Regions from separate parts of the Kluyvera huaxiensis genome, predicted to be linked through region 2. Evidence: predicted binding sites of a transcription regulator. Region 2 holds the regulator's gene; the other holds the start of a gene.
The links. Region 2 encodes PurR, which represses purine synthesis genes. Its sites were predicted from a motif close to CANGCAAACGTTTGCNTG; they were not measured.

Region 1 (4,995 bases), on a different contig from region 2:
GATTGGGCATCTGGTGTTTGGCGCCCGCGATGCGAAAACCGGTGCGGCGGGGTCATTAATCGACGTGCTGCATCACCCTGGAATGAATCACCGGATTGAATTTACCGAAGGGGTGCTGGCCGACGAGTGTTCTGGCATGCTGAGCGATTTTTTCCGCTACCGTCGTCAGCAGCAAAAAACGCTGAAGCAGGCCACGAAAGCGAATCCCCCCGCGGCCCAATAGCTTATTTTTTATGCCGTGACATTAAAAACGACACCGCGTCGTTTTGATTCGGTGACGGTATAAATGAGAACAGGCTGTAGTGATTCCGATTTAGCTCATCTGCGGATACCGCCGGATAAGCCTGCGCTATCGCCATCTCATCCGTTGCCTTCTTCTCTTTTTCCTGCAAATAACCGACCAGGCTAATCTGATACTTACGGATATTTTCGACGTAGGTGTAGGCCTCGTGCCCGCGCGCATAGCCGTAGGTTAGCTTGCTGTACCATGGCTTCTGGCTTAGTAGCGGCAGGCGCTGTTTAACGTCAGCCCAGCTGTCCGGATTGCCTTTTTGCTTGGCGGTAAGCGCCCGGGCGTCAAGCATATGAGCGTAGCCCATGTTATAAGCCGCCAGTGCAAACCAGATCCGCTCTTCCTGCGGAACGCTCTCCGGCACTTTGGTCATCATATCCTGGATATAGCGCATGCCGCCGCTAATGCTCTGCTCAGTGTCGGTACGGTCGCTCAGTCCCAGGCTCTGGGCGGTATTTCGGGTCAGCATCATCAACCCGCGTACCCCGGTGGGTGAGGTGGCTAGCGGGTCCCAATGAGACTCCTGATAAGAGATGGCGGCCAGCAGCTTCCAGTCTATTTCGCTGGCGTACTTTTCAAATAACGGCCGCAGATCGGGCAGCACGTTATCCACTGCGCGCAGGAACGTGCGGGTATCGACATAGTCAAAATCGTCGCCATGCCCGAGATACTTCTCCTCCAGGCGAGCGAGGGTACCGTCTTCATTCATATTATTGAAGAAGTCGAGCATCGCCGCAGAGAGCGTATTGTCATCGTCCTGAAGGCTAAACCAGGTGACCGGCTGCTCGTCGGTGATATCCAGCGCCACCGCCAGTTCCGGGTGTACGCGCTGGAACAGACCGATGGCGACCGAGTCGGCAATGGTGTAGTCCAGCTTACCGTCGATCACCGCCTGCATCAGATCTACCGAACCGCGTTTTTCATCAACGGTCCATGAGAGGTCGGGGTACTTCGTTTCTTTTAAGCTTTGCAGATCGCTAATCACCACCTGACCCGGCGCTACGGTGAGCTTATCGGCGGTGACGTTGCTCAGATTACGCGGGCGCGTGTTTCCGACACGGTAAACCATCTGCTGCGAAACGGAGTAATAGGTGGGGCCGGGCTGATAGTTTTTGCTCCGCTCGCTGTTATAGACCAGCCCTGCGGCCAGCATATCGGCGTTGCCGTGATCGAGGTCATCGAAAAGCTGGCTGATGTTCTGGCGTACGGTAATTTTCAGCTTCACGCCAAGGTAGTCAGCAAACTGCTGAGCCAGCTCGTAGTCGAGGCCGATATCTTTATCATTAAAGGTGCTATAGGTCAGCGGCGAGAGCACGGTACTGACGCGCAGCTCCCCCCGCTCTTTGATCGCGGCGATTCGGTTTTCTGGTTTGCCAAACCAGGGAATAGATGGCCACAGGGCCGCTGCCAGCAACAGCGTCACAACGCCGATGAGCAGGTAATTAATCTTTAGTTTTTTCAAATAGTTAATTCGCTGAGATGTTAAAAGTTATCCCTGACGACACTAAGGTTTGCTACAGATTGAGCGGCATTTTGCTTAACATTACGCCAGTTGGCAACTGATTCGAGAAGTGAGTCACATCTATTGGTAAAGCGCGGCAATGATTTTATTTCGACGCAAACGGTTTCGTCAGGGCGCAGGATTCTCTATAATAGCGCCCGTTCTCCCCCATTGCGCACACTGAAAGCTGAGAAGACGAGAGACTTATGATGGAAATTCTGCGTGGTTCGCCTGCACTGTCTGCATTTCGCATTAACAAGCTGCTGACGCGTTTTCAGGCAGCCAACCTCCCGGTAAGCAATATTTACGCCGAGTATGTCCATTTTGCTGACCTGGAAGCGCCGCTGACCGAAGAAGAGCGGGCCCGACTTGAGCGACTGTTGCAGTATGGCCCAAATCTCAACAGCCATACGCCTACCGGCAAACTGCTGCTCGTCACTCCCCGCCCTGGCACTATCTCCCCCTGGTCTTCGAAAGCTACCGACATCGCTCACAACTGTGGCCTGCCGCAGGTTCTGCGTCTGGAACGCGGCGTGGCGTACTATATTGATGCCGCGAGTCTGACCGCTGAACAAGTGAATGCCGTCGCCGCAGAACTGCACGACCGTATGATGGAGTGCGTATTTGCCTCCCTGCAGGACGCGGAAAAACTGTTTGCTCATCATCAACCGGCACCGGTTGCCAGCGTTGATTTGCTGGGGCAGGGGCGTCAGGCGCTGATTGATGCCAACATCCGTCTTGGCCTGGCGCTGGCCGATGATGAAATCGACTATCTGCAGGACGCATTTAGCAAACTGGGGCGCAACCCGAACGACATCGAACTGTATATGTTCGCCCAGGCGAACTCCGAGCACTGTCGCCACAAAATCTTCAACGCCGACTGGATTATCGATGGTAAAAAACAGCCGAAGTCGCTGTTTAAAATGATTAAAAATACCTTCGAAACCACGCCGGAACATGTGCTGTCAGCCTATAAAGATAACGCCGCGGTGATGGAAGGTTCTGAGGTTGGCCGCTACTTTGCCGACTATGCAACTGGCCGCTACGATTTCCATCAGGAGCCAGCGCATATTCTGATGAAGGTCGAAACTCACAACCACCCGACGGCGATCTCTCCGTGGCCGGGTGCTGCAACCGGCTCCGGCGGTGAAATCCGCGATGAAGGCGCAACCGGACGCGGTGCGAAGCCAAAAGCGGGGCTGGTGGGCTTCTCGGTATCTAACCTGCGTATCCCAGGCTTTGAACAGCCGTGGGAAGAAGATTTCGGTAAACCGGATCGTATCGTTACCGCACTGGATATCATGACCGATGGCCCGCTGGGCGGCGCTGCGTTTAACAACGAATTTGGTCGTCCGGCGCTGACCGGCTACTTCCGTACCTACGAAGAGAAGGTTAACAGCCACAACGGCGAAGAGCTGCGCGGTTACCATAAGCCGGTGATGCTGGCCGGTGGGATCGGCAACATTCGCGCCGATCACGTGCAGAAAGGCGAGATCGTTGTCGGTGCAAAACTGATCGTCCTCGGCGGCCCGGCAATGAACATCGGTCTGGGCGGCGGCGCGGCTTCTTCCATGGCCTCCGGCCAGTCTGATGCCGACCTTGATTTTGCTTCCGTACAGCGCGATAACCCAGAAATGGAACGCCGTTGCCAGGAAGTTATCGACCGTTGCTGGCAGTTGGGGGATGCGAACCCAATTCTGTTTATCCATGATGTCGGCGCGGGCGGCTTGTCTAACGCCATGCCGGAACTGGTAAGCGATGGTGGACGCGGTGGTAAATTCGAACTGCGTGACATTCTTAGCGATGAACCAGGCATGAGCCCGCTGGAAATCTGGTGTAACGAATCCCAGGAGCGCTACGTGCTGGCGGTCGCTGCTGACCAGTTGCCGCTGTTTGAAGAGCTGTGTAAACGCGAGCGCGCGCCTTATGCGGTTATCGGCGAAGCCACCGAAGAACAGCATCTGACCATGAATGACCGTCATTTCGACAATCAACCTATCGATCTGCCACTCGACGTGCTGCTAGGCAAAACGCCGAAAATGACCCGTGACGTCCAGACGCTGAAGGCGAAAGGTGAAGCGCTGGCGCGGGAAAATATCTCCCTGGCCGATGCGGTAAACCGCGTGCTGCACCTGCCAACGGTGGCCGAGAAAACCTTCCTCGTGACCATCGGCGACCGTACTGTTACCGGTATGGTTGCACGCGATCAGATGGTTGGCCCATGGCAGATCCCGGTGGCGAACTGCGCTGTGACCACCGCTAGCCTCGATAGCTACTACGGTGAAGCGATGGCGCTTGGCGAACGTGCGCCGGTGGCGCTGCTGGACTTCGCCGCCTCCGCTCGCCTGGCGGTGGGTGAAGCGCTGACCAACATTGCCGCCACGCAGATTGGCGATATCAAACAGATCAAACTCTCCGCTAACTGGATGTCTGCTGCCGGCCATCCGGGTGAAGACGCCGGTCTTTATGAAGCGGTGAAAGCCATTGGTGAAGAGCTGTGTCCTGAACTGGGCCTGACAATTCCGGTGGGCAAAGACTCCATGTCGATGAAAACCCGCTGGCAGGAAGGCAATGAACAGCGCGAGATGACTTCGCCGCTGTCGCTGGTGATTACTGCCTTTGCTCGCGTGGAAGATGTGCGTCATACCATCACCCCGCAGCTGGTAACGGAAGATAACGCCCTGCTGCTTATCGATCTCGGCAAAGGCCACAATACGCTGGGGGCGACTGCGCTGGCGCAGGTTTATCGTCAACTGGGCGACAAGCCTGCCGACGTCCGCGACGTTGCGCAGCTGAAAGGCTTCTACGATGCCATTCAGGCGCTGGTTGCCGCGCGTAAATTGCTGGCGTATCACGACCGTTCCGATGGCGGCCTGCTGGTGACTCTGGCAGAGATGGCGTTTGCCGGGCACTGCGGTGTTGAAGCTGATATCGCGACCTTAGGCGACGACCGTCTGGCGGCGCTGTTTACTGAAGAACTGGGCGCGGTGATTCAGGTTCGTGCCTCCGACCGTGAAGCGGTAGAAGCGATTCTGGCGGCTAATGGTCTGGCTGACTGCGTACATTACCTTGGTCAGGCAGTTGCAGGCGACCGTTTCACCCTGACGGCCAACGGCCAGCCGGTGTTCAGTGAAAGCCGTTCCCAGCTGCGCATGTGGTGGGCAGAAACCACCTGGCAGATGCAGCGTCTGCGCGATAACCC
Region 2 (4,995 bases):
CTGCGCAGCAGGCGCATAAAGGTTAATTTCTCTTCGCTGGTGGCATTCTTTTTGTGCGCAGGTTTCAGGCGCAGCGCTGGCAGCATCAGCACCAAGGTGATGATGAACAGGGTGGCAAAGATAGCCTGCCAGTCAAAGTGCGCCAACAGCCAGCTGCCAAGCAGCGGGGCTAACGCAGGGGAAAGCCCAACCAGCGGCATGATGGTGGCAAAAATTCGATTGGTACGATGCGCTGGATAGTAGTCAGTGACCATCGCCTGCCAGGTGACAGCTGCGGCACAGACGCCGACCGCTTGCACAAAGCGCAGCACCAGCAGTGTGGTGCCATCGCGTACCCACAGCATCCCCAGACAACCAATGGCGAAAATGGTTAAACCCGCCAACAGAATAGGTTTACGGCCATAGCGGTCAGACAGTGGCCCCCACAGCAGTTGCGCTATCGCGAAACCCGCGAGGAACAGACTCAGGCTGGCACTCACTGCGGATGCCGGCGTTTGCAGGTCTTCCTGAATGGCCGCGAAGGCTGGCAGGTACATATCGGTCGCCAAAAAGCCCAGCACGCTGAGTCCCGCGAGCCAGACTAAAAATCCTTTCCCAGGTTGCATAAATCGCCCTTTTTATCGTTAGTAAATAGTCCGGCAGAGTGTAGAGAGTGCAATAGCGGTTGTGAAACGCTAATATTTGAGTCATGGGTTCAAATTTTTTGCAGGCAAAAAATGTGGTCTGAATATTCTCTGGAAGTGGTTGATGCGGTAGCCCGTAATGGTAGTTTTAGCGCGGCAGCGCAGGAGCTGCACCGGGTGCCTTCAGCGGTTAGCTATACGGTGCGTCAGCTTGAAGAGTGGCTGGCGGTCCCGCTGTTTGAACGACGCCATCGGGATGTTGAATTAACGCCCGCGGGAGCATGGTTTTTAAAGGAAGGGCGCTCTGTCATCAAAAAAATGCAGATCACGCGCCAGCAATGCCAGCAGATTGCTAACGGCTGGCGCGGGCAGTTAGCCATTGCCGTCGATAATATCGTTAAACCGGAACGTACCCGCCAGCTGATTGTCGATTTTTACCGTCATTTTAACGATGTTGAACTGATTGTTTTTCAGGAAGTGTTCAACGGCGTGTGGGACGCCCTGGCTGATGGACGCGTGGAATTAGCGATTGGCGCCACCCAGGCCATTCCGGTCGGTGGGCGCTTTGCTTTTCGCGATATGGGCATGCTGAACTGGCACTGCGTGGTGGCGAGCTCCCATCCTCTGGCGAAGATGGAAGGCCCGCTTAGCGATGAAGTGTTGCGCAACTGGCCATCGCTGGTGCGCGAAGATACCTCGCGTTCATTACCCAAACGTACGACCTGGCTGCTGGATAACCAAAAGAGGGTGGTAGTACCGGACTGGGAATCCTCGGAAACCTGCATTTCAGCAGGGCTGTGTGCCGCAATGGTCCCCGGACATCGGGCGCAGCCGTGGCTGGATAGCGGGGAGTGGGTGGCGTTGACGCTGGAAAATCCCTTCCCGGATGCGGCTTGCTGTGTGACCTGGCAGCAAAGCGAAGCTTCGCCAGCATTAAATTGGCTGCTGGAGTATCTGGGGGACAGTGAGACGTTAAACGAGGAGTGGTTGCGGACGCCCGTGTAAGGCGTCCGTTGGAAAATTAACGGCGGTAGTCGCGGTACGGGCCGTCGGCCACGGAGCGACGCTCGATAAGGCGTGGATGCACCTCAATCGACTGCGACTCTTCGCGCTTGCTGACGATACGGTCCATCAGCATATTGAAGGCCGTTTCACCGAGCGAATCTTTTGGCTGGTGAATGGTGGTCAGCGCCGGCGTAAAGAAGCGGGAGTTGCGCACGTTATCGTAACCGATGAGTGAAATATCCTGCGGCACGCGCAGCCCCATCTCATCGGCGGCGCAGAGCGCACCCATCGCCATCACATCACCGCCGCAGAAGATGGCGGTAGGGCGCGGGTGCTGAGACAGAATCTGCTGCATCGCGCGATAGCCTGACTCGGGCTCAAAGTCGCCCTGAACAATCCAGCTAGCCGGGACGTTGATCAGCGCTTCTTCCATTGCCTTCATGAAGCCCGCCAGACGACCTGCGCCGGTGTTACGCTCCAGTGGGCCAGGGATCACGCCAATATCGCGATGGCCGCGCTCGATGAGGTAACGACCAGCCATATAGCCGCCTTCAAAGGCGTTATCGATAACCGAATCGGTAAAATCAGCTTTAGCTTCACCCCAGTCCATCACCACCATAGGAATGTGACGATACTCTTCGAGCATAGTCAGCAGGGGTTCTGGATACTCAGAGCACATGACCAGCAGGCCATCGACGCGTTTTTGCGCCATCATCGACAGATAAGCGCGCTGCTTTTCTAGATTGTTCCACGCGTTGCCGAGAATCAGGGTATAGCCTTTCTCAAAGCAGTTTTTCTCAACGGCTTCGATAATTTCGGCAAAGTAGGCGGCCTCGCTGCTGGTGGCCAGCAAACCAATCGATTTGGTGTGATTGACCTTCAAGCTACGGGCAACGGCGCTCGGTGAGTAATGCAGCTCTTTGATAGCCGCCCACACGGCTTCGCGCGTATCTTCAGCGACAAAACGCGTTTTGTTAATTACATGTGATACGGTTGTAGTGGAAACGTTTGCGCGCTTCGCTACATCTTTAATTGTTGCCATTCCATCTCACTCCAGACCCTGGCCTGCCCCTGATAAAATCGAAAGGAAAACGTTTGCCTTCACACACCCTGGCACAATCTTAGTGATTGTGATTCGCCGGGAAACGATACAGGACGACAGGAGGGGGTCAATGGCCGGTACGCTCATAAATAAGCGTCGAATTTTGACTTATCCTGGCGCAAAGTGGAAGAGCAAAAACAAACATCCTGCTAAATCTGTGAAGATTTTTACGATTAACTGTGCAAAAATGATTAAACGCAGTTTTACTGTGGTAATCAAAAGGAGAAAAATTGATGAGTACCGATCTTAAACTGTCTCTCTGTACGACCGTTATTGCGCTGGCTCTGATCGTCGCTGCAGGTTTTACCGCTATTTTGCATTAATTCCCCAGTGAGGGGGCATCCGCTCCCTCACGACTGATTGTTACTCATTTCGCAATAATCTTTTGCAGTTTTGTACACTTCTGTTTTTCTGTGATTGATGTCATGCTTTTGCACTATGTTGCCAGGCCGCGTCCAGACTGCGGCTAAACGGAGTCATTGCATGAAAATTAACTTTCCCTTACTAGCGTTAGCTATCGGGGCATTTGGTATTGGTACCACAGAGTTCTCACCGATGGGGCTGCTGCCCGTTATTGCGAAAGGCGTTGACGTCTCCATACCGGCGGCCGGAATGCTGATCAGCGCCTATGCGGTAGGGGTTATGGTCGGTGCGCCGCTGATGACGCTGCTGTTGTCCCATCGCGGCCGTCGTAACGCTCTGATCTTCCTGATGGCCATTTTTACGCTGGGCAACGTGCTGTCGGCTATTTCGCCGGACTATACCACCCTGATGCTGTCGCGCATTATTACCAGTCTCAACCACGGAGCGTTCTTCGGTCTGGGATCGGTTGTAGCGGCAAGCGTAGTGCCAAAACACAAGCAGGCCAGCGCGGTCGCCACCATGTTTATGGGGCTGACGATTGCCAATATTGGCGGCGTTCCTGCGGCAACCTGGCTTGGTGAAACAATTGGCTGGCGAATGTCGTTCCTGGCTACAGCGGGTCTTGGGGTGATTGCAATCGCGAGCCTGTGGCTGTCTCTGCCGAAAGGCGGGGCGGGGGAAAAGCCGGATGTTAAACGTGAACTGTCGGTTCTGGTTCGCCCACAGGTGCTTTCCGCACTGCTTACCACCGTGCTGGGTGCGGGGGCGATGTTCACCCTCTATACCTATATCTCACCGGTTCTGCACAGCATTACGCATGCGACTTCTGGTTTTATTACCCTGATGCTGGTGTTAATTGGCGTCGGCTTCTCAATTGGTAACTATTTGGGCGGCAAGTTCGCTGACCGCTCGGTGAGTGGGACGCTGAAAGGTTTCCTGCTGCTGTTGATGGTGATTATGCTGGCGATCCCATTCCTTGCGCAAACGCAGATAGGGGCCGCCGTCAGCATGGTGGTGTGGGGCGCGGCAACCTTTGCGGTGGTGCCTCCGCTACAGATGCGGGTGATGCGCGTGGCGCATGAAGCTCCGGGGCTATCGTCATCGGTGAATATTGGCGCGTTCAACCTGGGCAATGCGCTGGGTGCGGTAGCCGGTGGTGCGGTGATTTCCGGTGGTCTGGGTTACAGCTTTGTACCGGTGATGGGCGCGATTGTCGCCGGCCTGGCGCTGCTGGTGGTCTTCTTCAGTAGCCGCAGCCGAGGCGAAGAGGCGGTTGTTAGCCAGTAATTAAAGAAAAAGCAGAAGGTTAACCTTCTGCTTTTTTTATCACCGGATGACGCAGATGATCGTGGCTTATGCCGCCAGATTGTCAGCAACAAATTTCCAGTTCACCAGAGCCCAGAAGTGCTCCAGATAGTTTGGACGCGCGTTGCGGTAGTCGATGTAGTAAGCATGTTCCCATACATCAACGGTCAGCAGAGGCTTAGCGTCAGTCGTCAGCGGAGTGCCCGCGTTAGAGGTTGACACGATAGCCAGAGAGCCGTCTGCTTTCTTCACAAGCCAGGTCCAGCCCGCGCCGAAGTTTTTCACCGCTGCGTCGGTAAACTGGGCTTTGAACTCCGCGAAGCTACCGAAAGATTTAGCGATGGCTTCAGCCACGGCGCCAGTTGGTTCGCCACCGGCGTTTGGCGCCAGGCAGTTCCAGTAGAAGGTGTGGTTCCAAACCTGAGCCGCGTTGTTGAACACGCCGCCTTCAGAGGTGCGCACGATATCTTCCAGCGTTTTGCCTTCAAATGCGGTGCCTTTGACCAGGTTGTTCAGGTTAGTGACGTAAGTCTGGTGGTGTTTACCATAATGATACTCCAGCGTTTCCACGGAGATATGTGGAACCAGAGCGTCCTT

Region 1: purL (phosphoribosylformylglycinamidine synthase) is a predicted target of PurR. The motif match lies at 1,907-1,924, and genes of this name have one in related genera.

Annotation. Positions count from the first base shown of each region.
Region 1 covers NZ_JBEFLV010000002.1:34,466-39,460, forward strand. Annotated here, with positions in the region: gene tadA (tRNA adenosine(34) deaminase TadA) at 1-223, shown strand, start outside; gene mltF (membrane-bound lytic murein transglycosylase MltF) at 225-1,754, opposite strand; gene purL (phosphoribosylformylglycinamidine synthase) at 2,000-4,995, shown strand, end outside.
Region 2 covers NZ_JBEFLV010000001.1:71,409-76,403, forward strand. Annotated here, with positions in the region: gene punC (purine nucleoside transporter PunC) at 1-605, opposite strand, end outside; gene punR (DNA-binding transcriptional activator PunR) at 717-1,628, shown strand; gene purR (HTH-type transcriptional repressor PurR) at 1,645-2,670, opposite strand; gene cydH (cytochrome bd-I oxidase subunit CydH) at 2,964-3,053, shown strand; gene ABOC97_RS00410 (MFS transporter) at 3,214-4,380, shown strand; gene sodB (superoxide dismutase [Fe]) at 4,447-4,995, opposite strand, start outside.